2 regions of the Anoxybacillus sp. B2M1 genome follow, and region 1 is predicted to be linked to the other one. Evidence: riboswitches for the same ligand, from Rfam matches in the RefSeq annotation. Region 1 holds a riboswitch; the other holds the start of a gene.

Evidence for each region. A riboswitch is a leader RNA that binds a small molecule or an ion and turns the genes downstream of it on or off. The one in region 1 is predicted to bind cobalamin.
Region 2: linked by a shared signal. The riboswitch ahead of GFC28_RS00430 (ABC transporter substrate-binding protein) and the one ahead of metE (5-methyltetrahydropteroyltriglutamate--homocysteine S-methyltransferase) in region 1 are both predicted to bind cobalamin.

What each region holds. Positions count from the first base shown of each region.
Region 1 covers NZ_CP015435.1:2,073,226-2,088,979, reverse strand. Annotated here, with positions in the region: gene GFC28_RS10155 (hypothetical protein) at 1-323, shown strand, start outside; gene GFC28_RS10150 (CBO0543 family protein) at 369-839, shown strand; gene GFC28_RS10135 (dynamin family protein) at 2,078-4,840, shown strand; gene GFC28_RS10130 (sodium-dependent transporter) at 5,243-6,736, shown strand; gene GFC28_RS18865 (methionine/alanine import family NSS transporter small subunit) at 6,754-6,864, shown strand; gene GFC28_RS10125 (hypothetical protein) at 7,016-7,234, opposite strand; gene prpB (methylisocitrate lyase) at 7,863-8,807, opposite strand; gene GFC28_RS10115 (bifunctional 2-methylcitrate dehydratase/aconitate hydratase) at 8,901-10,349, opposite strand; gene mmgD (citrate synthase) at 10,446-11,552, opposite strand; gene GFC28_RS10105 (hypothetical protein) at 11,576-11,818, opposite strand; cobalamin riboswitch at 12,005-12,209, opposite strand; cobalamin riboswitch at 12,671-12,851, shown strand; gene metE (5-methyltetrahydropteroyltriglutamate--homocysteine S-methyltransferase) at 13,154-15,496, shown strand; gene GFC28_RS10095 (acyl-CoA thioesterase) at 15,471-15,754, shown strand, end outside.
Region 2 covers NZ_CP015435.1:71,213-86,966, reverse strand. Annotated here, with positions in the region: gene GFC28_RS00485 (hypothetical protein) at 1-414, opposite strand, end outside; gene GFC28_RS00480 (ECF transporter S component) at 407-907, opposite strand; gene GFC28_RS00475 (cob(I)yrinic acid a,c-diamide adenosyltransferase) at 913-1,485, opposite strand; gene GFC28_RS00470 (bifunctional adenosylcobinamide kinase/adenosylcobinamide-phosphate guanylyltransferase) at 1,502-1,915, opposite strand; gene GFC28_RS00465 (histidine phosphatase family protein) at 1,849-2,502, opposite strand; gene GFC28_RS00460 (adenosylcobinamide-GDP ribazoletransferase) at 2,460-3,233, opposite strand; gene GFC28_RS00455 (bifunctional adenosylcobinamide kinase/adenosylcobinamide-phosphate guanylyltransferase) at 3,206-3,790, opposite strand; gene cobD (threonine-phosphate decarboxylase CobD) at 3,787-4,857, opposite strand; gene cbiB (adenosylcobinamide-phosphate synthase CbiB) at 4,832-5,764, opposite strand; gene GFC28_RS00440 (adenosylcobinamide amidohydrolase) at 5,782-7,266, opposite strand; gene GFC28_RS00435 (FecCD family ABC transporter permease) at 7,269-8,321, opposite strand; gene GFC28_RS00430 (ABC transporter substrate-binding protein) at 8,287-9,252, opposite strand; cobalamin riboswitch at 9,390-9,603, opposite strand; gene GFC28_RS00425 (PH domain-containing protein) at 9,819-10,433, opposite strand; gene GFC28_RS00420 (ABC transporter ATP-binding protein) at 10,829-12,553, shown strand; gene GFC28_RS00415 (response regulator transcription factor) at 12,560-13,237, shown strand; gene GFC28_RS00410 (sensor histidine kinase) at 13,234-14,298, shown strand; gene GFC28_RS00405 (ATP-binding protein) at 14,338-15,754, opposite strand, start outside.

The DNA of each region.
Region 1 (15,754 bases):
AATACGAAGCGTATTGGTATTTTACAAAAGAGATTAAATGGGAGTCATTTCCTGCAAGAGTAGTGCTGATCCCAGCTGTCAATATGCTCTTCTTAAGCTGGTATCCTTTTAGAGATTCGTTATCCAAACGCGTTGTTTGTTTTATAAGTTTTTGGATTCTGATCGTTTTATACGAAGCGTGTGCTTTATTGCCGGAACCGTGGGGCTATTTGCGTTACGGCTGGTGGGATTTAACCTATTCTGCATTGAGCTATCCTTTTTTGCTCATACTGATTTTAAAATATTATCAATGGATATGCAGAGTGGAAAGCTACAAACCATAAAGAATATAAGAAAGAATGCAGAATAAATGGTAGGAGTGGTTTTGATTGTGGATTCTTTATTTTTCCATTATTGTATTTAATCTTATTGCGATTATGATGAAAAAGAAATTAATGCGCATTGAATATTATAGCTGCATTTTATTTGCATTGTTTACTTCAGAGATCGTCGACCGATTTGCTGAAAAATATGATCTGTATGGTTTTTTCTATCCTTTTATGATCGAAGCCAAAACGTTATTGGTTTTATTCGGAATATATCCTGCAGCTTCCATGCTCATTATTAACTGGTATCCTTACGATGGAACGTGGAAGAAAAAAAGCTTATATCTGTTGGGCTGGAGCATTTTTTCCACTTTTTATGAATGGTTGGCGGTACGTGTCGGTTTTTTATATCATCATCATTGGAATTTATGGTATTCAGCGATCTCCTATCCTTTTTTATATGGAATGCTTATTCTTCAAGTTTCTTTCTTCCGCAGGCTAAGCAAAGCTGACATGATCTCACCAAAATCATGATATACATATTGAAGACTCGTAGCGCTAGAGAAAATGGCCCCATTTATTGTCCTCGTTCTATATACCTGATGAATAAACGGTATCTGCTAAAGCTCGCGGTCGGAAAACAAGTCACTGACTTGTCTTTCGACCGGCGAAAGCGGATGATCAACGCTCGCACATATGGGATCAAAGGTTGAGGGGGCAAGTGATATCGATCATCATGCTCTATCATGCCATAGGGTATATTGGAGATCAAATAAATGATCTTTTGGCAACTGGAGACAAATCACTGGAAGAGTTTTTGTCACGCGTTTACACGCTACAGAAGCTCAAAGCAACGCTGCTTTCAGAGCTATCTATAGCTCAGGAAACGGTTTATGATTCGATCCAGTGATTGGACGAAAAACGATACGATATCCTAAAAATATTCCATTTCACAAGTGTTAATAATCCGTTATTTTACTAAAAACATGGAATGAATGAGCTAGACGCCAGCGTTCTTGTTCGAGGAGGGCATGCAATCTAGCTTGCCGACTACAGCAGAAAAGCGGGGAATCAAGCAATGTCAATGGGGGGGGATTGGATCATCAACACACCTGATTCCATTTATTTAATTTATAGGAAGGAGGTAGAGAGAATTCTGCAAAGTGTGATTTTCATTTTTCTGTTGTTGATGAAATTTTTAGTTATGGGCCTCTATATGGGATCTATTTTTCCGAAAACTGGATTGTTTTTTACATCGTGATAAAAATCTGTATCATAAATGAAAGCAATTTGAAACCTTATGAAAATGTAAGTCTGCTAGAATACTGTGGACGGAAAGAGAATGATGCGTGTTGATGATCAGACTGCTAGAATCGCAAAGGAAACCGATGAAGTTAGGAAAGAGTAAAAAAGAAAAGGTATTTCACTTTTTTCATCTAATATATTAAATAGATATGGGAAAATGACGATAACAGAGAATCAAAGATTCTATTCTGTTCGATAAAATTTTGCTGGCGTAGCAACAAATACTGATTGGATCATTCGTATTCCGTAAGCTTTTTGTTATCACCTATATCTTGGTGAACATTCGGCTATTGGTATTCGATCAAAGGAATACAAGCGCCATTATATTGCCGTATATTTTCAATATATGATGTGATCGGGAGCCTAAGCATATAAATGGTTGTCATCGTTCATCATCATGCCTCACATGAAGAGGATATCGTCTATAAGAATGATAGACAATGAAATATAGAGATCGGGGGATAAGAATGATGTTGGAGAATCAACTGATCAAAAAAACATTTTATGAAACATTTATGACGCCGGGAGAGAAGGATCCCGTTCATTTACTTGGAGAGGCATTTCTTGAAGGATATAAAGACGGTACAGCTGATATCTCGGCCATTCGTTTTGCCCAAGGAGAGGTATATTTTCACAAAAAGGATTATGAAGCGGCGATTTTTAAATGGGAAAATACCCACAACGACTTAGAGCCGTGGGCGAAGAAAAACATTGCTGATTGTTATTATGAGCTTGGACAGCTGTCGATGGCTGAAGAGATTTATAAATCTATTGAAGCAGAAAGCGCCGTTTTGCAAGCAGAGGTGTTGCTGCAGCTGTTTTCCTTGTATATCGATCAAGGCGATATGGAGAAAGCGGATCAAATTATTAAACAAGCAGTAGCGTTTCATCCGGATTATGGAAATGTGACTGAAATGGCTCGTAGCTTTTTCGAAAAGCATCGAGATTGGAAAAGCGCAATCGAATTGGCGGCAAATGAGGCTATTCGGACAGAGTCGCAGCGTTGGTTTGATATGTTAATCGATTATGCAGAACGCGGCTATACAAAGCTTTTCGAGCCATCGTATTTTTTAAAGTGCTTAGCTGTATTGTATGAATTGGATCAAGGAAGATTTGAACAGCTGGCGGAAGCGCTATGGACTCATTATCAAAATGATCGGGCCTATTTTTCATGGCTTCAGGAATTTAATGAGTTATTCTTTCATTTAGGAGCGAACCGCAAGCAATCGTGGAAAAGATTATCCGAACTGTATCAGGATACGTATTTTGAATTAATTAGCGGAGCTTACTTATTAAGAGATGTGGAGAATTTTATCCCTAATCTTTTAACAAACTGGATCAAAATCGCCAATCATTCCTATGTTTTGTTTGCTTCTGCGGCTGTGCTGGCATGGAGTGAGAAATTTCCGAACAGCTTAAATGACGAGATTGTCCGCGAGGCCGAAGATCTTATCTTTCAAGCGAAAAATGAATTTGACGGCTTAGAATATAGCCTTGAATTATTTAATTCCATTGTTAGATGGGCGGAGTCGCAGAAGGCAGACCGTGGCTACCGCTATAGATGGCTGATGCAGGAATTGATGGATTTGCAGACATACCGTGTTTTTGTAGCGGGAGCTTCAGGAAACGGCAAATCTGCGTTTGTCAATTCACTTCTTGGCGAAAATATTTTAACGGCTCCGACCTCTTCTATTATTGTCTTTAGAGGAGGAGAAGAAACGGAGATTCGAAAAGTATCAGATGATGAGTTAATTACTTTAAACTTTCACGAGTTTCAGGAAGCGATTGATAGACGACTGAACAAGCAAATGAACAGCTCCATTATGGAGTTTTCACTGCCAGCGCCTATTTTACAAGAGAATCGCCTGGCGCTTATTGATACACCTGGATTTAATCATCGAAGCCGACTGGAAGAAGCGGTAGAAAACTATTTGCACTTAGCGGATAGTGTTTTATTTGTATTGGATGTGAATGATCCGTTTACTGAAAATGAACAAGAAATTCTTATGTATATTCGGGAGTGCGCGCCGCATCTTCCTGTGCATTTTCTAGTAAACAAAATGGATGAAATTTATGATGAGCATGAAGCAGCTGCCATTTTAGAGGAGACACGCTCAAGGGTGCAGGCTTATTTTCCGAACGCAAAGGTATTGGCCTATTCCTCTTATTTAAGAAGCCGGAAGCAGCAGCATGAGATTCACGAATTTTTTCGAAGCCTGAACCATGGCGTTACAGAAGCGGACAGGGTCGAAAAGATGCTAATATTTACCCGACAGTTTATTCATCATTTATTGAGTAAATGGACGGAAATGGAGGAAAAATTAGCGGACTCCATTCGCTGGAATGAAGAGATGGTGGCAAAGCTAAGCGGTGCCATCAATCAGTTGGCGGATTTAAAAAATGAAAAAGTGCGGACGATTACAAGGACCTTCGATAAAGTATTAGCGGAAGTCAAGGAAGATTTAATGGAGAAGATTCCGGAGATTTTGCGCGGATGCTCTGAGATGATTCAAGAAGACAGCGATTTCCGCAGCATTCATTTAGAATTAAATGATGAAATGAATCGAAGAATCGACGCTCATGTACATGAACGCGTGTTGCCGAAGCTGTATCGTTTGTTGCAAGATTGGATTGACACAGCGAATGATGAGCTGAACGATTGCCAAGCGTTCCTCCATGAAATGGGCGAAGGATTTAATAAACTGTTTGGTGAAGAACGGCTTCAGCTGCTATGCGATTTTAGAGTGCTTGATGACTGGCAGCGTGATGCTGATCGAATGACGAGCAGTGTAGAGCTGGAAAAAGTGAATATTTTTCTGCGCCGTACCCCATATCAAATATTATTGAAGGGTGCCGGAAAATTGTTTGGAGTATTCCAGCAAAATAATCTCATGTTATATAATAGATATAAACAATTTGTTGAAAATGAGGATTATATCGATGTGACAGAATCCATTATCAAGCAGCTGCTTCTGCAGTTCGAGCTGTTTGAAAAAACGCTTGAGCGCGATATTTCTATTTTCTTCCGTAAATCGTTTGCAGCGCTCAATCAGACAGTGGATGAAATGAAAACAGAGATTTATAAAAAAGAAAAAGATTTAGAAAAGATGAAAACAAATCCAGAAATGTATCATGATCCGCTCACGTTATTTGCTGTCAAGCTGCGCCAGTATGAATGGATGGTCGTATCAGCAAACAGGGGCTTTTCAAGCGTAACCAAGTCGCGCTAAAACAACTGGATGATTGTGTCTGATTCCAATCGTCGATTCTCAGCAAGGGAATCGACGATTTATTATTTTAAACAAAATATTATATTTATACATTTTTATAGATAATACAATTGATTCTTTTTAATATTTTTGAGTTTAAGATAGCATTGTTCGCTGCCTAAACGTAAAAAACAATTCAAATTCCATGATGATGAAAAGAATGTGTCAAGTCGCATCCAGAATATACTGATTAAAGTATATTTTCTGAAATATTATTTTGACAGTGATAATAGAAAAGAGTATAATTTTTATATAATTTAAAAAATCTGAAAAAACTATTAATTCAGATTGATTTTTGTTGGAGATGGCAAAAAGAGAGGGTGTTCAGCCAAAAAACTAACGAATTAAAGGAGGGCTATTGGCATGGAAAATCGACAGCAATGGGGGACACGCGCTGGATTTATTTTAGCTGCTGCAGGATCTGCTATCGGATTGGGGAATATTTGGAGATTTCCAGCCGTTGCTTACGAAAATGGCGGCGGAGCGTTTTTTCTTCCCTATCTATTCGCTCTACTGACAGCAGGGATTCCTATTCTTGTTCTGGAGTTTACGATTGGTCATAAGTATCGCGGTTCTGCGCCTTTATCTTTTTTAAGAATCAACAAAAAGGCCGAATGGATTGGTTGGTGGCAAGTACTCATTTCTTTTGTTATTTCTACGTATTATGCAGTGATTATCGCTTGGGCGATATCTTATACTGTGTTTTCATTTAATTTAAAATGGGGAAGCGATACGGAGAAATTTTTATTTGGAGACTATTTGAAGATTGTGGAAACCCCAGGACAGTTTGGTGGAATTGTTCCAGGTGTTTTTATTCCATTAATTCTTGTTTGGGCGGTTACGCTTATCGTTTTATTTAATGGAGTTAAGAAGGGGATTGAAACAGCAAATAAGATTTTTCTTCCCACATTAGTCGTGTTATTTTTAATTATTGTCATTCGAGCAGTGACATTGGATGGAGCAGCAACAGGGCTAAATACATTTTTTAAGCCAAACTGGGACCGGATCTTAGAAGGAAAAGTTTGGATCGCTGCTTACAGCCAAATTTTCTTTAGCTTATCTATTGCATTTGCCATTATGATTACTTATTCAAGCTATCTTCCAAAGAAGTCAGATTTGACAAACAATGCTTTTATCACAGGATTTGCCAACTCCAGCTTTGAGTTGCTGGCAGGAATCGGAGTCTTTAGTGTGTTGGGCTTCTTAGCACAGCAGCAAGGAAAAACTGTGGAAGAGGTCGTTTCTGGCGGCGTCGGTCTGGCGTTTGTTGTCTTCCCGCAAATTATCAATGAGTTTCCGGCATTTAATCAGTTTTTTGGCGTTCTATTCTTTTTATCATTAACATTAGCAGGATTAACTTCGCTGATTTCGATTTCAGAAACGTATGTGGCAGGAATTCAAGAAAAGTTTGGCGTTTCCCGTCATAAAGCAGTAGCGATAGGCGGGGGCTTGGCCGCTATTTTGTCAATTTTGTTTGCTTCTAAAGGCGGGCTTTATTTCCTTGATACAGTTGACTACTTTATTAATACTTTCGGGGTTGCCTTAGCAGGATTGGTTGAGGTCATTTTCATTGCATGGATTGTGCGTGAACTGAATCATTTGCAAACGCATGCTAACAATATTTCAGATATTATGTTAGGAGCTTGGTGGAAAATTTGCTTAAGTGTCATTACACCGCTTGTGCTAGGCTACATGATGTTTGATAATATTCGAACGAACATTGCGGAAAACTATGGCGGTTATGAAACTTGGTTTGTGACAGTGTTTGGTTGGATTGTTGCGGCTCTGGTCGTACTTGTTGGATGGATGTTTTCAGCAAAACGGTGGCCTGCAGGGGCAATATCTAAAGTAGACTAGGGAGGAGGTTTCAATACATGGAAACAAGTGCCATAGTCATGATGATCGTGGGAATTGTAGTGATTTGGGGAGGACTTGCAGCAAGCATTACGCATGCTGTAAAAAAAGCAAGAGAAAGTAAAGCTTGAAACGTCATTATATATGTTTTAAAGGACAGGGAGAAAAACGCTCTCTGTCCTTTTTGCTTTGTATAGAAGCGATCGCGGACAGCAAAAGCTTTAGATAAGGAAGAGATTATTTCTATGGATGTATATCGTTGAGTAGATCGAAAATGGCTCGTTATCTTTTGTTTCTTTTGTATTCGGAATGATATAAATCATCTACCCTTTTAGCGGAATACCATTGTCCCAAAAACAGGGAAAGAAACATAAACACGGCTCCAACAGCTAACCCTGTCCGATAATAGCCTAAAAAGAACAATAAAAATGAACCGACAAGTGCTGAAATCATAATCACTAATAACCAATTTTTTATTTTTTCTTTAACGTCGGGCTTCATCCTTTTTCACCTCCGTTTTTTTCTTATCTTTCCCTTATGTATGCCGTACGTTTCAATGCTTGGCAAGGATTCATCTTCTATTCGTACGATTTGATGCTGGGGTGGTTCTGTATAAGGCCAAAAGATTCAATATTATTTTATCACAAGTGTTGATGAGCCATTCGCTTGCCGACTACGACAGAAAGGCTAGGAATCAAGCGATGTCAATGGGTTTTTACTGGATCATCAACCTCCTTGTTATTTTACATATAAATCCAGCTGCAATTCTAGCTACGGAGAAATCTATCATTTAGATAGATTAGCGTTCCGGTCATCAGCATAGGGCTTCTTTTTATTACCTTGAAATATTGAATCATGGAGGAAAAAGATAGAGGAATAGGAGAGGACAAGCGATCAAGAAGCAGGACTAAAACGCAAATGCTAGATTGTTGACAAACGACCTTCATATAAACATCTTTTGTTCCGTTTGCATCCTCACTCGGCTGTGGTGCTTATCTGTCAACCGTTTTGAAAGCATCAATAGACAAAGTCAGCATTGACTTTGTCTATAACTTATTCTCCTCATGCTCATCAGTGATGAACATGAGGAGAGTGCGCCTTTACTTATGGAGTCAGGGAAAACATGTGTTCATTTGTAGCGTTGATCAGCTTCTCTTTCATTTGACAAGTCATCATCAGGAAGAACGGTTTTTGCAATGGTCTGATCGAGAGCTTCAAAATCGTAATAATGAATGACATCATATAATTCTTTGCGTGATTGCATCTGGTCAAGCTCGTTTTTTTGCGTGCCGGTTGTTAAAATCGCTTCATATACTCGCTCATACGCTTTTGCAGCAACCCGAAGCGAAGTGACCGGATAAATGACCATAGAATAGCCGAGAGATGCAAATTCTTCAGCAGTATAATATGGAGTTTTTCCGAATTCTGTCATATTTGCGAGCAGCGGAATCGAGATGGCTTGTTTCATCTTAGCGAAATCGTCTTTGCTTGTTAATGCTTCTGGAAAAATGGCATCTGCGCCTGCTTCCGCATATCGGCGTGTCCGCTCAATCGTTTGCTCAATTCCTTCGACGGCATACGCATCGGTGCGAGCCACGACCACAAGTGAAGGGGCTACTTCCTTCAACACTTTAATTTTTTGTACCATCTCTTCTGGAGAAACGAGCTTCTTACCATTCAAATGGCCGCATTTTTTTGGCAGTTCCTGATCTTCGATTTGCACGGCAGCCACACGTGCTTCCACCATTTCTTTTGCTGTGCGTGCCGTGTTAAGAATGCCGCCAAACCCTGTATCAATATCCACTAGCAACGGCAAATTGGTCGCACGAACTAGCTCTCGTGCTCGCTGTGCCACTTCTTCTGAAGTAATAATGCCTAAATCAGGAAGCCCACGGCTGGCGGTAAACGCTGCTCCTGATAAATAAAGAGCTTGAAAGCCGACTTTTCTGGCAATAAGGGCCGCCATTCCGTCATGAGCGCCTGGAATTTGCAAAATTTCCGGGGCGTTCATTAAATAGCGAAATCGTTCGGCAAGTTCGTGTTGTGTTGATTCACGTTCGACAATCCAAACCAAAGGAGCTCCCTCCCTTTCCAATGAATTTTTCAAGGCATAAGCATTCATTTTCTCCTAGCTTCAAGAGAAACCTGCTTTAGTATTTTTAAATGATTAAATGACAAATAAATCGACAAATTCATGTACAGGGGTAGCTGCGAGCCGGTCTTGATCGAGAGAAATGTCTAAGATGCGGTCAATCTGTTTTTTTGGAAAACGTGTTTCAAGGTTTTTCGTGTATTTTTCTAATAATTTAGGGATTGCTTCCTGGCGGCGGAAACGATGTCCGATCGGATATTCGCGGACGATTTGCCTTGTTTCGCTGCCATTCTGAAAGCGAATTTGTACGGCGTTAGCAATCGAACGCTTTTCTGGATCAAGATAGTCACGGCTGTATTGTTTATTTTCGATAACGGTCATTTTCTCGCGAAGGGCATCGATTCTTGGGTCTTGCGCGATTTCGTCTTCATAGTGATCAGCCGTTAAATTTCCGTAGATAAGACCGACCGCTGTGATGTATTGAAGGCAATGGTCGCGATCGGCAGGATTATGCAATGGCCCGGTTTTATCAATAATGCGGATGGCTGATTCATGGGTTGTAATGATAATCTCCTCAATTTCGTCCAGGCGATCCTTCACTTCAGGATGGAGCTCAATGGCGCACTCGACTGCTGTTTGGGCATGGAACTCAGCAGGATAAGAAATTTTGAAAAGAACATTCTCCATTACATATGATCCAAGAGAACGAGCAAGCTTCAACTTTTGCCCTTTGAATAGCACATCTTCAAATCCCCAATTTGGTGCGGAAAGAGCAGTTGGATATCCCATTTCACCTGTTAAAGACATGAGTGCAAGACGAACAGCTCGACTTGTTGCATCTCCAGCAGCCCACGATTTTCGCGATCCTGTATTTGGGGCGTGACGATATGTACGCAGGCTGGAGTTATCGAGCCAAGCATTCGATAGGGCATTGATTATTTCTTCGCGTCCCCCGCCGAAAAGCTTGGTGACAACAGCTGTCGACGCCACTTTAACGAAGAGTACATGGTCTAATCCTACGCGATTTAAACTATTTTCCAGTGCAAGCACTCCTTGAATTTCATGGGCCTGAATCATCGCTTTCAGCACATCGCTCATGTTCAGCGGCTTTTTTGCTTGCGAAATATTGCGGCGGCTTACGTAATCGGCAGCGGCTAAGATGCCCCCGAGATTATCAGAAGGGTGTCCCCATTCCGCAGCTAGCCATGTATCATTATAGTCAAGCCAGCGAATCATGCAGCCGATATTAAATGCACCTTGGACGGGATCAAGAACAAAAGAAGTTCCGGGAATGCGGCAGCCGTTAGGAACGACGGTCCCTGGCACAATGGGGCCTAACAGTTTTGTGCATTCCGGATAGCGGAGTGCAAGAATGCCGCAGCCTAACGTGTCCAATAGGACATAGCGAGCTGTTTCGAATGCTTCATGACTTTCGATTTTTCCGTTAAGAACATAATCCGCAATTCGAACAAGCAATTCGTCTGTTTGTTGTTTTTCATTATTTTTTATTAAAACTTCACTCATGAATCTCTTCCTTTCTAGACTCCATTTATATTATGATAAAAAGAAGAGGAATTGCTGGCCCCAATTCCTCTTCGGGTGAGCGTTTAATCTGCTTTTTCAGTTCACTTGCAGGTGGCGCTCTCCGACATATTTGACGCGAGGGCGGTATAGCCGGTTATTGTTATGCTGTTCAATCACGTGGGCGCAAAGGCCGGCGGTTCGGGCACTAAAGAAAATCGGTGTGTAAAGCTCAATTGGAATACCAAGCAAATAATAGACAGGAGCAGCATAGTAATCTAGATTTGGATAGAGTCCTTTTTCTTCTCTCATAATTGTTTCTCCCGCCTCGCACATTTCGAGCAGAGTCGTGTCGCCGCGGACTTCGCTAAGCTCTTGAAGCGCCTTTTTCATAAGCAAGGCTCGTGGATCCATCTTTTTCATGTATACGCGATGACCAAATCCCATAATTCGTTCCTTATTGGCTAGCTTTTGATAGAGCAGCTGTTTGTATTTTTCTGGCGATTCCGCTTCTTTGAGCATATACATCACGGCCTCGTTGGCTCCTCCATGAAGATGCCCCTTTAACGATGACACAGCCCCTGTCAATGCTCCGTACAAATCGGCGTGGGTGGAGGAAATGACGCGCGCTGTAAATGTCGAGTTTGGCAGCTCATGCTCAATATAAGCGATGAGCGAACGGTAAAATATTTCCACTTCCAGCTCGCTTGGTTGCTTCCCTGTCAGCATATATAGAAAATTGGCGCTGTAAGAGAGTTCTTGGTGCGATGGAACGACTGGCTGGTTATGCAACAAGCGATGGCTGCTTGCAATAATGGCAGGTACTTGAGCCAAAAGCTTAATCGCTTTTTCTTTATTAGCCGCTTCTGTTCGTTCATCGAGATGTGGGTCAAAGCTGGCTAAAACGGAAATACCGGTTCGCAGTGCATCCATCGGATGGGTAGTTTGCGGCAGCTGCTTCAAAATTTTCACCAGTTCTTGCGGCAGTGTTCTTTGTGTGTGAAGCTGCATTTCAAAGCGCTCTTTTTCTGGCTGTGACGGTAGTTTTCCTTCAATAAGCAGATGTGCTGCCTCGGTATATGTTTTGGTTTCTGCAAGCTTGATCAGATCATATCCCCGGATGACGATTTCTTCATTCTCCACATCAAGAAATGAAATTTTCGTTTCAGCCGCTATGATTTCTTCTAATCCTGGACGAAATTCCAAAAAGATCCCTCCTTAATTTAAAATCATTTGCTTTCGTCGGCCGACTCCTTGCTGAAAACAAGTTCTTGTCGTATTTCTTGATATGCTTGCTGCAAATTAGCACGGCATGATGGCTGTTCTGACAAAGGGAGGCGGACGGCAATTTCCGATTGATAATGATCGTACAGATCCATTAAAGAAACGGGTGGATGTTTTGTAAAATTGTTCATGACCGTTTGCTTAAACGCTTCCAAAAAATATTGCTTTGTTCCGAATGTGTTGTGCATGATGTCTGTCCTTTCGTTCTCAAGTTCCGATACGATTCGAATGATGGACATGCGCTTGAAGCAAATAAAAAAAGCATCTTCGCAAATGAAGATGCTGAAAAAGCGCATACGATCCCCTATGAAAAACATATACAAAAAAACATATGTTTTTCCGCTTCCTCAACACCCCCTATCCTCGTAGGTTTTTGGTGTGGACCGAATCAGGCAGGTCTCCTGGCTTATGTTCATCGCTTCCTAGCCCCTTCCCGTTGATATGTCAAGCATTCAACAGTGGTTTTGGCAGGTTGCTCCCATTTACAGTTGCGGGACAGCGTCGGATTTGCACCGAACTTCCCTTTTAAACCGGTCAAGCGCTCTTTTGCTTACCGGTACCTGATCCTAACCAACGTTATTCAATTTTCAAGTTCACTATATCATATTTTTTCTGAGACGAAAACAAAAAAATTCTTAACTTTCTAACAGGTGGCCTGGGCTGCTTCCGACAGTGTTCGATCATGAAAGTTATCTAGATATAACTTAAGGATAAAAAATGAGAAGGTGATGCTCCGATTTCGACGGTTGAGCATTCGAACAACACGGTCTACAGCTTATTGGTTGATACTTGTTACGCTTTGAAACCGGAATGCTCTTTTTGAATGATTAATCTTAATAAAAGCGATCGACTTCTGTCGAAATTAGATTTGCGCCATGAATCAGAAGACTTAATCTCCTTGACAATTTTTTCGAAGAATGATAGGGTTATTGTAAAATTTTTCTGATACTTCATGACAGGCTTAGAATGGAGGTTTGAAGCGTTTTTTTCTTGGCGAACAAGAAAATAAATGTGGGAACAGGTTCCAAAGGTGAGTCAAGACTAAATGGCCCAGTCCAAGGCTCCCTGCGGATGAAAAGGGAAGACCGGTGAGATTCCGGCACGGTCCCGCCACTGTAATAGAGGAGCTTTCCGCTTTACTGCCACTGATCAAAGATTGGGAAGGCGAGCGGAAAGCAATGATCCTTAAGTCAGGAGACCTGCCTGTTCTGACAACACTGCTTTTACCTACGGAGGATAGGGAGGTGTTCATCATGGACAAAGGGATTAATCCTTTTTTATGGCATTTCTAGCTTCCGTTGGAGCGTTAGGAATGCTTTTTTATTATTCGGAAAAAGAAATATGACGTCAAATCGCGGTGAATGCGGGGAGATGTGAGGAGAAGAGCAACTCAGCTGGAAGGATGAACGGGAAACCGAGCCATCGAATGGACAACATAGATTTCCTATCAGGCAAGTCCCGCCTAAAGATCAGGTAGAGAGTGGAAAAACGATAAAAATAAAATGATAGGAGAGAACGAGGAAATGAAATCAAGCAATCTTGGCTATCCACGTATTGGGGAAAAACGAGAGTGGAAAAAAGCATTAGAATCTTTCTGGAATGGAGAGATAGACGAAAAAATTTTTTTGGACACGATGCAGTCCATTCGGCTAAACCATATCAAAAAGCAGCGGGAAATAGGGATTGATCTTGTGCCGGTTGGCGACTTTACCCTTTATGATCATATGCTTGATACAGCGGCTATGTTTGGTTTCATTCCTGAACGTTTCGATTATCAGGGGGGAGAGGTTCCTCTCTCAGTTTATTTCGCGATGGCGCGCGGCAATGAAAAAGCACCAGCATGCGAAATGACGAAATGGTTTAACACCAATTATCATTACATTGTTCCAGAATGGAGCAAGGAACAAAGCTCCCGCCTGCATATAACAGAAAACAAACCATTAAAGGATTTTCGGGAAGCGAAGGAGAAATTAGGAGTTGAAGGAAAACCTGTTTTGATCGGACCTTATACGTTTATGAAGCTTTCCAAAGGCTATGATGAAAAGCAATTTTCCTATTTTCTATCATTGCTGCTTCCGCTTTATGAGCAAATACTAAAGGAGCTGGAGCGCGAGGGGGTAAAATGGATACAGATTGATGAACCCATTCTTGCTACTTCCTTAACCAAAAAAGAGATGGAGGAATTTGTATCTGTTTATGAGCGGTTGCCTCAAGCTGCTCCTAACTTAAAGATGATGTTGCAGACATACTTTGAGGCAGTAGACTGGTATGAAGAACTAATGAAACTTCCTGTTAGCGGGATTGGCCTTGATTTTGTTTATGGCCTAGAGAAAAATTTGCGCCATTTATCGAAGAGCGGTTTTCCAGAAGATAAAGTGCTAGCGGCAGGGGTGATTGATGGACGCAATATTTGGCGGACTGACCTGTCGGCAGCCAGCCGTCTCGTGGAAAAAATTTTGCATTCTGTCCCATCTGAACGGTTATGGCTGCAGCCATCAAATAGCTTGCTGCATGTCCCTGTTACGACAACATACGAAAAAACATTGCCTTTGAACTTGCAGCAGATGCTGGCATTTGCTGACGAAAAGCTGGAGGAGCTTGTGTATTTAACAGAACGATTCATCGATGGCCAAGGAAAGCGCGCTCATTATTATGCTCAAAATCAACAAGCGCTTCATTTATGGAAAAAGGATGCTTCAAGATATAATGCGAACGTGCACAAGGAGTGCGAGAACCTAACGAAGGCGCAGCTTGAGAGAGCATCATCCTATTTGGTACGGCAAAAGAAGCAGCAAGAAATAAGCCAGCTTCCAATATTGCCAACGACAACAATTGGCAGTTTTCCACAGACAGCAGAAGTGCGGAAAGCGCGCCAAAAGCTCAAAAAAGGCGAGTGGAGCCAGCCACAATATGAGCGCTTTATTGAAGCAGAAATTAAGAGATGGATCGACATTCAAGAAAAAATAGGATTAGATGTTTTGGTGCACGGTGAATTTGAAAGAACCGATATGGTCGAATTTTTCGCCGAAAAATTAGGGGGCTTTGCCTTTACTGAAAATGGATGGGTGCAATCATATGGTTCGCGCTGCGTTCGCCCGCCGATTATATACGGCGATGTCGAATTTTTGCAGCCGATGACGGTTAAGGAAAGTGTATACGCACAATCGTTAACAGAAAAAATAGTTAAAGGAATGCTCACAGGTCCTGTCACTATTTTAAATTGGTCATTTGTTCGTGATGATCTGCCTCGACATAAAGTAGCGGAGCAAATTGCCCTTGCGTTGCGAAACGAAATCAAAGCACTAGAGGAATCAGGAATTTCAGTCATTCAAGTGGATGAGCCCGCTTTGCTTGAGGGACTTCCTCTAAAAGAAGAAAAGAAGCAGGAATATTTAGAGTGGGCTGTACGGATGTTTCGTGTAGCCACTTCCATTGTAAAGGATGAGACGCAAATTCATACTCATATGTGCTATTGTGATTTTTCGTCTTATCTGCCTGTCATCAATCAAATGGATGCAGATGTAATTTCAATTGAAACATCCAGAAGCCATGGTGAAATGATTTCTGTTTTTGAAAAAGAAACATATCCGAAAGGAATTGGATTAGGCGTTTATGATATTCATAGTCCGCGAGTTCCGTCTGTAGCGGAAATGGCGGAAATGATTGAAAGATCTCTGCAAGTCTTGAACCCGGAACAATTTTGGGTCAATCCCGATTGCGGGCTAAAAACGCGGAAAGAACAAGAGACAGTAGCCTCTTTAAAAAATATGGTGGCTGCTGCCAAGTTGGTGCGTGCGAGATTGCTGGAAGAGAAAAAAGAATGGGAGGAAGGAAAACGCTATGACGCAGTCAAAACGAGCAAGTGAGTCACGGACACTATTAACCGATTTAGTGCTCCCATCAGATACGAACCATCATCATACTATTTTTGGCGGAAAAGTTATGGCATATATTGATAAAATTGCTTGTATTGCGGCGATGAGGCATTGCCGGAAGCCGGTGGTGACAGCTTCAAGCGATTCCGTAGATTTTCTTGCTCCGATCAAGGCAGGAGAAGCCATTTATTTAGAGGCCTATGTAACATGGGCCCATCGAACATCAATGGAAGTATTTGTGAAAGTAGA
Region 2 (15,754 bases), 1.8 Mb from region 1:
CGGCTCGCCAATGACGGCGAATTTGGCATGGCGAGGTGTTATGCCCATTCGCTTTTGCTTGTTTTGCACCTTGCCAACCACCGTAATGCCAAACGCAGATTGCTGTGTGGTAAAGTTCGATTCAGTGCTTCCGACAAGCGGCAAGGAGAGGCTAAGCTCCAGCAAAGCCTGGCGAACTCCTGCACAAAGAGCCCCCCATGATTCATCACCATTAAAATTTTGCAAAACGGCAGCTAGGGGTTCGGCGCCGACGCATAACGCTTCCATCAATGCCACACGCGCGGCAAAATAGCTGACTGTCTCATATGATGCGCAAACAAGATCCAGCTCTTTTAGGCCGATCGCAGCAGAACCGTCGGCAGCAATAACAAGCTCTTCATTTTCGTATAGCGGCAAGAACAATACATCACGCATTGTGCATCTTCCCACGATCCAATATGTTGGTTTTTAGCAGCACCGGCGCTACAATAAAGCAGATAGCAGCATTCAATGCGGTGGCAATAGCAAGAGCCGGCAAAACAGCGACGATAAACATCCCCCCAAAGCTGAAAATAAGCGGAAGCGGCGCAAGAACTACGTTGCCGATAAAAAAAGCAGCATGTGCTGTTTTTCTCCAGCCCTTGTGAAACAGTAAACTAAATATATAAACAAGCACAGCCATTTCCAATGCAATCAGCCCGTGAAAAGCCCCTAACTGAAAACCCGCAAACCAGGCTGATAAAAGGTGGCCAACGGCAGCTACAAGCGCTCCTTCCTTTTTGCCGAGCAGCACACCAGCCACAAGCGCTGGTGCGCTATCAAGAGCAATGCTGCCAAGATGAGTGGGGAATTTTAATAAGGCGCCAACGACAGATAGACTGATGCATAAAATCAAAGCGGCAAACTGTTTCAAATGAAGGTTTCCCATATCGCTTATTGCTCTCCTTTATCACGAAAAACGATCGCGCTTCGTTCATATTCAATGTCATTCACGTTTAGTCTTGCATTCACCACGCGAGCGGCTGCAAAAAAGTAATCAGAAAGACGATTCACATATTGCAAAACAATTTCATTGATCGGCTCCGCCTTGCTCAGTGACACGATGCAACGTTCTGCTCGTCTCGTCACCGTCCGTGCCACATGAATGGCTGCAGCCGCTTTGGAACCGCCCGGCAAAATAAATTTTTCAAGCGGTGGCGCTTCTTTAATATATTCATCAATTCTTTGCTCTAAAAAGGTGACCATTTCTGCTTTCACTTTATATGGAAGCTTTTGATTCACAATGGCTAAATCACCACCGCAATCAAACAGTTCATGTTGGATCTTTTGCAATTCGCTATAAATATCTTGAAACTTCTCTTCTTCAAGCAGTGTCATGGCTTGTCCTACTAATGAATTCACTTCGTCTAATGTTCCGTAGGCTTCTACACGCAAATGGTCTTTGTCTACGCGTCCGCCTATTAAACTTGTTTTCCCTTTGTCTCCCTTTCTTGTATACAATTTCATCTTGATTTTCCTCCCCTTATTTGATTCGTTCGGCCAAACCACACCACAAGCGATCGACACGACTGCATCTGCTTGTCAGCTCTTGGTAGCACCAACCCGTTACATCACGCCAGTTCCGTTCTTCTTCTGTAAGCGGCACAATTCCTTGAGTGATGTCACAACCGATCCATACCACATTTCTTCCCGGCTTATTTTGCTCCCATTGATGCCACGACTGAAAAAACATTGCCCAATGTTCGCGATCTGGCAAGCGCCAAATCAATGCTTCCATCCCTTCAAACACGACAACATTCTCCATCTCTTCCTCCGGAAAAAAATAATCGCCTTTATACCCATTGCACCAACGGTACCACACTTTTTCATTTAATTGATAATAGTCGCACACCCATTTCCGTTTTCCTTGAAAGGCACCTCCACTAACGAAATGCATCGTTTTCGCTCCTTCCATCGCTCGACTGTCGATTGCAGCATAAAACCGCCGCCAAACGGGATCGACCATTCCCAAAATGGACGTTCTAATGAAGCATATCGCTCCAATACATAGCGAATCGGTCCCCCATGTGTAATGACAACAAGATGAGACGATTTTGTATGGCAAGCGAGTTCGAGTGTTTTGTCCAAGGCTTGCTCCATTCGCCGACCAAAATCTCGATAATGCTCGCCATTGGGCGGGGCAATGGAAAAAGGACTTTGAATCCAGCGCTGATACTCTTTTACTTCTTTCAACTCAGCAAACGTTTTTCCTTCCCAATCTCCAAAATTAATTTCACGCCAGTCACTCATTTCCCGAACTAGCACGTCTTCCTCGCCAAACAGCAGGGCGCATGTTTGCCGACAGCGCAACAAATCGCTTGTCACCACGACCTTCGCGCGAGGATAAGCGCGAGGATCTCGTGCTTGGAGACGTGCCTGCTCTTCTAAAGCGAGCGGCACATCCGTAAAACCAATATAGCGTTTCTCTTTATTTGCTTTTGTCATTCCATGGCGAAGAAATGTAAGAGCCAGATGATAAACCATAGCCATGCCTCCGTTCCCTCTACAAACGCTCCAAGCATGTCGCCGGTGATACCGCCAAACTGCTGTTTATAAAATGTTCGCGCCATCCAAAAAGAAAGAACAACGCCAATCAATAATACAAACATCAGATGCGGCTGAAACCATCCAAATATCGCAACAGTCAGGGCAAAAAAAGAAAGAATAAACGCTTGATCCGCTCCCGTTACGTGCTCACGGAACGCGGCTGCCATTCCTGTCGGCTTAGCGAGCGGGGCTGCCATCAGCAAAAGCGCCATAAATGTTCGCGAAAAAAACGGAATGACAACAAAGACGAGCGGCGAGATGCCAGAAACGATTGTTTCATATAAAAATAAAAACCGAAACGCTAAAAGAAACACGACAGATAAAACCGCAAACGCCCCAACTCGTGAATCTTTCAAAATCTCCAGTCTCCTAGCTGTATCGCGATACGAAAAAAACGCATCGCTTACATCCATCCAACCGTCCGCATGCAGCCCGCCCGATAAAAAAATAGACAAAAATAGCAGCGAAAGGGCCAAAAACAACGAAGACGTCGGTGTCCACCTTAACAGGAGGTACCAGCCGGCCAGAGCTGCACCAATCAATAAGCCGACAGCCGGAAAAAAACGAACGGACCAGCGGGCTGTATCTCTTTGCCAATTCACCTCTTTTCGCAATGGAAAAACGGTTAAAAATTGCAAGGCTAAAATCCATCCATCCCTAACAGCCATGGAAGGCACTCTCCTTTTTTTAAAATCGGCACACCATGGTGTACAAGAATCGCATAGTCAGCGCTATGGACAATACGCTGGTGAAGCCAGCCCAGCATTTTCATAAAATGATAGGTTCCTGCGTCTTGCGGCACTCCTCCGGAAAACAGTTCATTGGATACTATGACAAGCGCTCTCACAACAGTGCTCAATTGTGAAACAGTCCGCAGCATCCTCTCAGCTTTCTGCAAGCAAACCGCTTCTATTTCCCACCCCTCTTCATCAAATAACTCGTTCGCAAGCCAATTCGTTAAACAATCAACAAGAAGGATATCATTCGGCCCGAATTGGAAGGCTAACTCATGTAAATGAAGCGGCTGCTCCCACGTGGTCCACTGGATGGATTGCTGACAGCGCCGCCGCTGATGATGAATGATGCGCTCCTTCATTTCTTGGTCTGTTGTTTTCGCAGTCGCAATATAATGGACCGTATTTTGCCGCGAAGCAAGCGCTTGAATGCATTGCTCCGCAATTCCGCTTTTCCCGCTGCGAACACCGCCGCTAATAAAGATCATCATGGCTGCCACCTCGTGAAAAACGATAGAAGCTGATCATTTTCTCTTTGGTTCCTCACAGCAAAGCGCAAATAGCGGCCCTCGAGTCCCATGAAATTTTTTGTATGCCGAGGAATGAATCCCTCTTGTAGCAAATCATAAAATAAGCGATCCATTGAACCACTAGGCGCTCGTAACAAATAAAAATTTACAGCTGATGGTGATACGTAATAGCCCAATTGCCGCAACGCCGCCGTTACTCTCTCTCGTTCCTTCGCGATCATTCGCTTCGTATGGACGACAAACTCGTTCATTGGCAACAGGCGCAGAGCGAGCTGCTGTGCTACTTGGCTTATGCTCCATGGCGGATGAAGTGCTTCAAGCTGCTTGATGATCTCGTGATGAGCTGCGATATAGCCCACACGCACCCCCGCTAAATGATACATTTTTGTTAAGGAACGAAGCACGATCAGATGCGGAAAAAAGTCCAGCCATTTTATAGCGGTAAAAGAAGATTCGCAAAATGGAATAAACGCCTCATCAATCACGACAACCGTCCGTTTTTGCTCCGCTTTTTCCAACAGCCAACGGAGCTGTTGCGGCTCCATCACGATCCCAGTCGGATTATTGGGCTGGCATAAAAAAATAACATCGGTCTGTTCGATCAGCTTAAGCCAGTCCTCTTGCTTGTACGTCCATTGGCTTGCTTCATCAGCCATGATGGAAACAATCTCACAGCCGCGGGCAAGACAAGCGCGGCGATATTCAGAAAATGTCGGTTCCGCAACGCCGATTCGTTTCCCGGAAAATAATTGCGCCAGAAGATCAATACATTGTGAAGCGCCGTTCCCAAGCAGTATTTGCTGAACATCGATCTGCTCCATACGTGCAAGATAGCGCTTCAATTCTGAAGCTGACGGATCCGGATATTCCATTGCCCATTGATAAAACTCCGTTTGTGTAGGCCAGACAGCAAGAGGAAGGGGGAACGGATTGGTATTGACACTAAAATCAATCCATTCATCCGGAATAGAGAGACCGACGCTTTGATATAATTGCTGCGGATTAGCCCCATGTGCCGGCAGCTTCAACGATCATCCCTCCTAACAAAAGCAGTGCAAGAAATACGACAACCGTCCGAAACATCACATGAACAGCTTGGCGAATGTGCTCTTTTTTCAGCTCAACCAGCGCCTCTCCTATTTTCGGACGTTGCGAGATGACGCCTTGATAAGTGTTGGTTCCTCCTAGCTGTACGCCCAACAATGCAGCCATGGCAGCTTCGCCCCAGCCGCTATTCGGGCTTGGGTGCTTGCGGGCATCGCGCAACACCAGACGAAGGCAGCGGCGAATGTGCCGGCTATTTCCAAGCACCATCACAATCCCCGTCAACCTAGCTGGTATGTAATTTAATACATCATCCAGCCGTGCAGATGCCCAGCCAAAATCGCCATATTTCTCATTTTTATAGCCAAGCATAGAATCGCACGTATTAACAGCGCGATAAACTAAAGCCAATGCTCCGCCGCCGACAAGCGCATAAAAAAGCGGTGCCGTAATTCCATCACTCGTATTTTCAGCCACCGTTTCGACACAAGCTCTAACAATTTCCGGCTCATTCAGCGTTTCCGTATCGCGGCCAACAATCATGCTTAGCTCGTTTCTTGCCTTTTCTATATCTCCTTGTTCAAGCGGAATCATCACATTCCACGCTGCCTCCTTTAAACTTTTGGCGGCAATCGTCGTAAATATAAGCAATGCTTCGATTACGATGCCAAATACAACGGAAACGCGGTAGCTTTCATATATGATGATCGAACTGATCCCATAGACCACTGCAACAACGATTCCAATCGTTACGATCCCTTTTGCTCGCCGCATTCGCCCACGATTCAGCCGATGATCCAGCCAGGCAATCAATCGGCCCATTCCGCGCACCGGGTGCGGCAACCAACGCGGGTCACCGATGAAAAAATCAATGACGACCGCTAAAGCCATTGCGAGCAAATGATAGGTCACTTCCCATCGCCTCTCCGTTTTTTATATTTGCGCAACGCTTCCGTTGTCGCCTCATACACAAAACGTCCAATCGCTTTGCCAAGCGGCGTAGCCGTTCCAGCATACTCAAACAAGCGTCCTGTTTGTGATGAGGCAATGGCAATGCAATCAGTGGATGTGCCAGTAGCCAGCGTATGTGTTTCCGGATCAAGTACGTGTGCATCATATAACGCTTTCACTTTCGCTTCCGTTGTCGTCATCATGGCCTGTACAAATGCTGCTTCATTTAATTGGCCATCAATAAAAATAAATACGTTAATCGTACCGATTCCTTCCACTTTCTCCCTTTTTTCCCACGCTTTTGCAGCATCCACCGCATTTCCAACGCCCGCGGTCACCATCACGAATAGCGCCACTTCCTCTTCGCTGCTCTTTATCCATACGGCATCCTCTAAATAGACAGCGGTCATCATGCCAATGGTACGATGCACGGCAAAAGAATGGGATTGTAAATATTGCTTCATTTCTGCCTCTGGATCATCACAGCGATAATGCTTCGGTACATGTCTATTCACAAAGTGTGTAGCCCATTGAAAACCAGCGCCAACCACAGCCGATGACAGCACTTTAAAAGGCTGCGGTGTGGTAATGACAATCTGTTCATCGTCTTGAGCAATCGTTAACGCACTTAAGGAATCGTTCTGTTGACTCGTATCGGAATAGGTCTGAGGAACAAACGTGAGAAGCGGCTTGGACACAACGGGATGCGCTTGACGCCGCACAGACGCTTGAAATACGGTTTCTAATTGTTTTTCTTCAATCATATCGCTTGGTTCGCCGAGTCCCGCCATCTTTCCTTCATGAAGCAACAAAAGCCGGTCACAATATAAGCTAGCCAGATTCATATCATGAAAAATGGCTACAACCGTTAACTGATTTTCTTCTGTCCATTTTTTTAATTGATCTAGCAGTTTGATTTGTTGGGCAATATCCATGTGGTTGGTCGGTTCATCGAGAAAAAGCAAGCTCGGCTTTTGGGCAAGCGCTCTTGCTAAATAGACGCGCTGCCTTTCTCCACCGCTTAAACGGTCGATGGTTTCCTGTTCTTTATGTGCCATCCCCACTTGTTCAAGCGCTTCGGCTACCGCCTGTTCATCCTCCTCTGTCCATGTTGGAAATAACCCTGTTTGATGGGCATAGCGTCCTAACTCTACCGTTTCTTTGACGGTATAGCCAAATGCTGAATCGGCGCTTTGCGGGAGAACAGCGACAAGGCGCGCCAGTTCTTTTGACGAAAAGGAAGCAAGCGGGACGGCGTTCAGTGTAATGGTCCCCTTTTGTAAAGAAAGCTCTCTGCTTAACAGCTTTAATAATGTTGTTTTGCCGCTGCCGTTAGGCCCTAAAATTCCAAAAAATTGCCCTTGTTCCACTGTGAAGGTAATGTTTTGTAATACCGCTTTTTCTCCGTATTGATAGGAAACATCATGAACGTTTAACATCATTTTCACGTCTTCCTTTTCATTCTATTTAAAAATAACCCCGCAAACAAAGGTGCACCAATTAACGAAGTAATGATGCCGATCGGCAATTCACTCGGTGAAATCATGGTTCGCGCCGCTAAATCGGCTAGCACTAAAAAAGCGCCCCCATATAAAAGCGATAGCGGTAAAAGCAAGCGATGATTCGGTCCCGCAACAAGACGAATCATATGAGGAACGACCAAGCCCACAAAGCCAATCGCCCCCGACACAGCAACAGCCGCCCCTGTTAATAAGGAAGCGCCGATTAAAATGACCAGCTTGCGCTTGGCAACATGGACACCTATGTGAGCAGCTGCCTCTTCACCAAAGGCAAAAGCGTTTAACTCGCGGTGATTCACTAATAACAGCAAACATCCTATTATAAAAAACGGAAGCATCATGACAACATATTTCCAGCTTCGCATCGCGACGCTTCCCATCAGCCAAGTAATAATTTGCCGCAGTTCCTCTCCTGTCAGCGCAATCATAAGCGAGATCAACGCGCTGAAAAATGCGCTGAAAATAATTCCGGTTAAAATGATCGTTTCCACTGACATGCGCGGATCGACGGCGCGAGTAAAAAACAAAACGAGAAAAAGAGTCAGCAACCCAAACGCAATGCTCATGATTGGTAATGTAAACGATCCAAACCACGGCAATTGCAGATGAAAGAACAAAACGACGACCGCTCCGACTGACGCGCCCGATGATACTCCGAGCGTGTAAGGATCAGCCAATGGATTTTTTAGCAATCCTTGAAACGCCGCTCCCGCCAACGAAAGGGAAGCGCCGACTAAAAACGCTAAAACAACGCGCGGCAAGCGGATGGCCATCACAATTTGCACAAGCGTATCAGGAATGTCAGGGGACGGCGCAATTCCCCACCATTGCTCTAAAAAAATGTCAATAATAGACGAAAAGGGAATCGATAGTGAGCCTATCGATATCCCTAACAAAATGCACACGACCACCGCTGTAAGAGCGATGATGTAGGCAATCATATTATTTAAAGATTTCCGGATAAATGACTTTGGCAAGTTCCTCTACCCCTTCAACAAGGCGTGGGCCTGATCTTGTGACTAAATCAGAATTCACCTCATATACGCGTTGATTTTTAACCGCCGAAACGTCCTTCCACGCCGGCCGTGCCATCACTTGCTTTACAGCATCCTTCACATAGTCTCCATACGTGACAACAATCACATCCGGATTGAGCGCTACCGCTTTTTCTTCCGTAAACATCGGCCATCCTTCTTGATCGCCAGCCACGTTTTCTGCTGAAATCACTTGCAGCATGTCATTGATAAACGTTCCCTTTCCTGCTGTATAAATTTGTGGCGCCGGCTGCACTTCCACCCATACTTTTACTGGATTTTTCACGTTTTTTGCTTTTTCCTTGATGGCTTCAAGCTTTGATTTCATCTGGTTGACAATTTGATCGGCTTTTTTCGTTGTCCCTGTTGCTTGTCCAATTAATTGGATCGAATGGTAAACATCATCAAATGTTTTGGCATCGTTCACAACAAGCACTGTAATTCCCGCATCCTTCAGCTGCTGCAGGCCGTCCCGCGAATTATGGGCACTCGATGCGTGAGCAAGCACTAAATCAGGCTTGAGTGAAATAATTTTCTCCACGTTAAACTCCATGCCACCAATTTTTTCTTTGTTTTTTACATCTTCCGGATAGTTATCAAAATCACTGACGCCAACAATTTTCTCTCCTAAACCAAGTTCATAGGCAATTTCCGTATTGCTCGGAATTAACGAAACGATTTTTTTCGGTTCGGACTGAATCGTGACCTCTTCCCCTAATCCGTCCTTAACGGTTACCGGGAAAGCAGCTGTTGCTTCTTGCTTCGCATTGGATGAATGAGTGGATTTGTCTGTTTCTTGATTACCGCACGCGGCAAGAAGGCCGAACGTCAGCATCAACACAAGCAGCCACGTATAATACCTCAGTTGCTTCATCATGGTTTCTCCTCCTGCACATATAAATTAAAAAATGCCCATCCCGGACGGAATGAGCAAGAAACGACAAACCATAGAGTTGTGGCAGCATAATAGCCACCTTTTGCCGTTTCGCCATCTCACCCCCCGAAGATTGGAAACATCGAGCAGTCAGGGCAGGTCTACTGACTTATGCTTCATCCTACTTTGAACCTTCCCATGCGGCCAACAGCTTGCCCATCAATACCGCACAGTGGTTATTTCATTTCGTCAGCATTTACAGTTGCGGGGACAGTTCTGGATTCGCACCAGATTCCCTATTAAGCCTACTAGCGATTCGCTCACTTCGGCACCCTTCTGCATCGATATACAATTGTAAAAAATAATCGAACAATTGACAGTTACAATATTAAAGGACGAAAGGCTGTTTGGCAACAAAAAAATGACGGAATTCGCCATTTTTCCCGTCTCTATATTATATGGATCTCATTTTTTAACGCATTGGCGTGATGAAAGCACATCCACCGACTTACCGCAAAAACGACTCGAACAGCAGTTTATCGCCATTCGAGTCGTTTGGATCGCCATTAATTGTTAATATAGCGTTCAAATACATCCCCAAACTCTTTTACTGTATACTGCTTCTTCGTCTCAACAAGCCAGTTGAACGCGATTTGATTTAGCTCTTTAAACTGTTCAGCAATGCTGTTTGGAGTGCTGGCAACACGCCCTAGCACAGAGGAGGCAACATCGAGGCTTTTTCGCGCAAAGTCGAGCGTTGTTTCATTTTCATGGCAAATTTCCGAAATTTTCAAAAGCGCTTTATATAAATCTTTCACTTCTTCCAGATGCTTTTTATGCACATCAATCGAATAGTGCTCCGATCCGATAGTAAATTTAATCTCTACATCTAAATCGACCGTGCCTGCCGTCTCAAGCGATACGCCGGCAATTGGATGCTTATAGTAATCATAACGGCGCAGCGTTCGCTTTTTACTTGTCGCGCTCGTCCCATCTAAATGAATAAGCGCTCGGTTAGTAAAGCAATATTCATCTGATTTGGACTTAATCAAAAAATAAATCTTTTCTTCATCTTCATGCATCACATAATCGTCTGCGTCCACTTTATCATAATTTTCGGGTTTAATGACAGAGCCGATATCACTTAATCCGAGAACATCAGCAGCAACTTTGCCAAACATCCAGCATCTCCTCCCTTTTCTTTTCCTACAATCCCATTATACCATCCATTTGCTTTCCAGACCCGATAAACAGAAAAAATAAAAAATGGATTTATAGCCGATTCAAAAGCACAATCCTTTTTTTTACAGATGGAGGCAGATCATAGAACGCTGTCGAATACAGTTTTTTACAAACGTCATTCTTCGCTGAAGCCTCCGTGCCTTGTCACAGGATCAAGAAGCGCTGCGAGTGCTATAATATATTTATGATGATGTCCCAAAGTTCATATTCTGTTCATAAACATCAAGTACAATACATACACGACAGCATAAAAAATCATGGCAAAAAGAGTGGTGATCAAATCGTGGAAAAGCAATCATTAGAAGAAAAAGCAGACTGGCGCTCGTTTATCCGGATGATTCAAGCAACGAAGCCGTCTAAAATGATCATGATTATTGCGCTATTCTTAAGCGTGGCGTCTTCCATCGTCAGCTTAACGATTCCGCAATTTACGAAAAAAATGATCGACGGCTTCACCGTTTCATCATTAAATAAAACGACGATCATTTTGCTTGTTGGCGCCTTTATTGCGCAAACAATCGCTAGAGGCTTCTCCATCTACTTGATTAACTATACAGGAGAAACGGTTGTATCAAGAATAAGAGAACAAGTATGGCAGAAGCTGCTGCATTTGAGCATTCCTTACTATGATCGTCATCGTACAGGGGAAACGGTTAGCCGAATTACAAATGATACCGCTATTGTGAAAGGATTAATCACAGAGCATACAGCCAACTTTTTCAATGGCATTATTTCCATAATCGGCTCTGTCGCATTATTGCTGTACTTAGATTGGAAAATGACGTTGACCATCTTTATTCTGCTTCCACTAGCCGTTAGCATTATGATCCCGTTAGGAAGACAAATGTTTAAAAACTCTAAAAGGCTGCAGGATGAAACAGCGCAATTTACTGCTTTTATTACACAAGTGCTGTCAGAAATTCGCCTTGTGAAATCATCCAATGCGGAACAGCTTGAATATGAAAAAGGGAAAAAAGGCATTTCGCATTTATTTCGCTATGGATTGAAGGAAGCAAAAGTTCAGGCCATGGTCATGCCATTGATGGGAATTGTGCTTATGCTTCTGCTTGTTGTCATTCTCGGCTTTGGCGGATATCGGGTTTCTACAGGGGCAATGACGGCCGGAGAGCTCGTTGCTTACATTTTATATCTTTTCCAGATGGTCATGCCGCTTGCTGCATTCAGTACTTTCTTTACACAATTGCAAAAAGCGATGGGAGCCACACAACGCATCATGGCCACGCTGCGCGAGCAGGAAGAAGACTATCTGTCTGGAGAAGAGGTCGCTCGCATTGATGAACCGATCCATGTCAACCATTTATCGTTTTCATATGAAAACGGTGAACCGGTTTTAAAGAACGTAAACTTTACGATTGAACCGGGAAAAGTGACAGCGATCGTCGGCCCGAGCGGTTCAGGAAAAACGACGTTCTTTTCCATCTTAGAGCGGTATTATACACCGACAAGCGGCAGCATTTTTCTCGGCGAGAAACCTATTCATGCCCTTTCTTTATCTTCATGGCGCCAGCAAATTGGTTATGTATCTCAAGAAAGTCCGCTTATCGCTGGAACGATTCGTGACAATATTTGCTACGGGCTTGATCATCAAGTAAGTGACGAAGAATTAAAATGGGCAGCCGACATGGCCTATGCTTCTCCGTTTATTGAAGAATTGCCACAAAAATATGAAACAGAGGTAGGAGAGAGAGGCATCAAGCTTTCCGGCGGGCAGCGCCAACGCATCGCCATCGCCCGCGCGCTGCTGCGCAACCCGCGCATTTTATTATTGGACGAAGCCACGTCCAACCTCGACAGCCAATCGGAAATGGCGGTGCAAAAAGCGCTGCAAAACTTAATGAAAGGACGAACGACGATCGTGATTGCCCATCGATTATCGACGGTCATCAACGCTGATCAAATCATTTTCATGGAAAAAGGCGAGATTACGGGAATGGGGACGCATCAAGAGCTGTTTGCCACCCATGCGCTTTATCGAGAATTCGCCATCCAACAATTGCATCTTCATGAAGAAATGCAAAAAAATACGGCTAAAGGATGAGAACGTATGACAAAGTTATTGATTGTGGATGATGATGATCATATTCGCGAGCTTTTGAAAGTTTTGCTTGAAAGTGCGGGGTTTGAAACTTATGAAGCGGCTGACGGTCGGCAGGCGCTTCGATTGCTAGAAACCGTCAAAATAGATCTGGCCATTCTCGATATTATGATGCCGGTAATGGACGGCTGGGAATTGTGCGAAGAACTTAGGCATTTTGCCGATATCCCCATTTTAATGCTTACCGCTAAAGGCGAGACATCACAAAAAGTGAAGGGGTTTGAGCTGGGGGCGGATGACTACTTAGTCAAGCCTTTTGAACCAATGGAGCTGATAGCAAGGGTTAAAGCCTTGTTGAAACGCTACCGCATCGCGAATTCGCACACAGTGCAAGCAGGAAGGCTGTTGCTTGATGAGAAAACTTACACGATCACGTGGGACGATTCTATGCTCACGATTCCGAAAAAAGAATTTGAGCTTTTATTCAAGCTAGCGAGCTATCCTGGAAGGACACTATCAAGAGAGGAATTAATTGAAGAGATTTGGGGCTACGATTATGAAGGCGATGAACGAACCGTCGACGTCCATATCAAACGGCTGCGCGAACGATTTTCTGAAGAAAAGAGCGGCTTTAAAATCATAACTGTCCGCGGCTTAGGCTACCGCTTAGAGGTGCAGCAGCCGTGAACAAGCGTCCTTCCATCTTTCTTTTCATATGGCGTTTTTTCGTTTTTTTCGTCGGGATCTTTTCGTTAATTTCTTGTTGGACGATCGCTTTTTTCTTAACGAATTACTTGTACCGCCATTTTCATTACCACCCGTCCAATTATGTGCGCGAGCTGATGAATTTTATCATCGGCCTTTTCATTCTCGGAATAGCCGTTCAATTTCTTGAGAAAATGGGGGGATGGCGGGCAAAACAAATAGAATTTTTCCATTCCATGAAAAAATCATTTGAACAAATTGCCAACGGAAATTTTAACATCAGGCTTGAATCCATTTCGCCGCACTCTCCGTTTAATGAGCTTGTAGAAAGCATTAACCGAATGGCCCAAGAATTAAGCGAAATGGAACAGCTGCGGCAAGAATTTGTTTCCAATGTCTCTCACGAAATTCAATCGCCGCTAACATCTATTATTGGCTTTATCCATGCGTTGAAAAATGACAAGCTCAGCGCCGAACAGCGTGCCCGCTATCTTCATATTATCGAAACTGAGAGCAAGCGGCTGTCGAAATTAAGCGATAACCTTTTAAAGCTGACCTCGCTTGAATCAGAGCATCATCCATTTGAACCGAAAAAATACCGGCTGGACCAGCAGCTAAAAAACATTGTGCTTGCTTGCGAGCCGCAGTGGCTAGAAAAAGCCATTGACATCGATATCGTGCTCGATAAAACCGAAATTGTGGCGGACAAAGATTTACTCGATCAAGTATGGATGAACTTGCTCCATAACAGCATTAAGTTTACTCCCCAAAAAGGAAAACTTTCGATCAGTGTGTCTCAAAGCGGGCAAAAGATTCAGGTCGCTGTCTCCGATACAGGGATTGGCATGTCTGAAGAGGAAAAAATGCATATGTTTGAACGGTTTTATAAAGCAGACCGCTCGCGAAATCGCTCTGAAGGCGGAAATGGCTTAGGACTTGCAATTGTCAAAAAAATTGTTTCCATGCATCACGGCGACATCAAAGTCGAATCAACGAAAGGAAAAGGAACCACCATTTTTGTTTCTTTGCCGTCCGGCAAGTAAGTGCAAAGGGTGTCTGAAAAGCGAATGTTTCAAACGCTTTTAGACACCCTTTGTTTCGTTCAGCGGCAACGTAAACGTAAACGTTGTCCCCTCGCCGAGCTTGCTATGAGCATGGATCGTACCTTTATGCGCCTCGATAATATTTTTAGCGATGGCAAGCCCCAGCCCTGTGCCAGAACGTCCGCGAGTACGTGCCTTATCCGCCTTGTAAAAGCGCTCAAATACAAATGGTAAATCCTCCTCAGGAATGCCTGATCCCGAGTCCTGCACATGAATGGATACCCCTTCTCCCGTTTGTTCGACCACCACCTTCACCATGCCGTTCTCCTCTGTATGGCGAAGGGCATTGTCAATCAAATTGGTCAATACTTGTTCGATGCGATCCGGATCCATGTTTATATGCAAATCTTCACTCTGAAACTCTGTAGATAAATCAATTTGCTTTTCTTTCGCTAATCCTTGAAATTTGCGAGTCACCCGTTCAATGTATGGCCGAAGCTGAACATCTTCATAATTGAGCGTAATATGTCCGGCTTCCATTCGCGCCAAATCCAATAAATCATTGACAAGTCGCCCCATTCGCAACGATTCATCATAGATTACCTTTGCCATTTCTTTTTTCTCTTCATCTGTTGCCGCAATGTCATCAATGATGGCTTCGCTATACCCTTGTAGCATGGCAATAGGGGTGCGCAATTCATGTGATACATTGGCAATAAAATCCTTGCGCAGCTTGTCCAAGCGGCGCTCTTCCGTCATGTCCCGCAGCATCGCTACGGCTCCACGAACAGCGGTTTGATTATAAAGCGGCGTCATTAAAATCACCCATGTCCGCCCTTGCAGCGTCACCTCTGCCACCTGTCTTGTTTCTTCCTTTACCACGCGGGCAAACTGCTCTTTTACTTGCGGCGGCAAGGCTGCCATGGCTTCACTTTCATTTCCTTGTTCAAAATACCAAGCCTGCAAAAAACGCTCAGCGGGCGGATTGGTAATTAAAATTTCCCCATCGCGATTGAATGTGATGACCCCATCTGCCATGCTGCTTAAAATACTAGCCAGCTGCTCTTTTTCTTGATTAAGGGCATTAATATTAAACTGCAAACGCCTTCCCATCTGATTAAACGCCATCGCCAATTCCCCAATTTCATCATGCGTTAGAATCGGGACTTTGGTGTCAAATTTGCCGCGCGCCACTTCAAAAGCGGCTTGCCGCATTTTGCGCAGCGGCGCGGTAATGCGCGTGGACAAAAAAAACGCAAATACGGTTGTCATGACAATGGCAATAAACGCGGCCAGAAAAATGAGCTTTTTCGTTTGCTGGGTCGTATCCTCCACGGCGTTCAGCGACTGGTAAACAAACACGGCGCCGTGCTTTCCATCGTTCAAAGCAACAGGCACGCCCACAATCAACCATTCATTATAACGGTCTTCTTTTGTTTGAAGACTAGGCAAATAG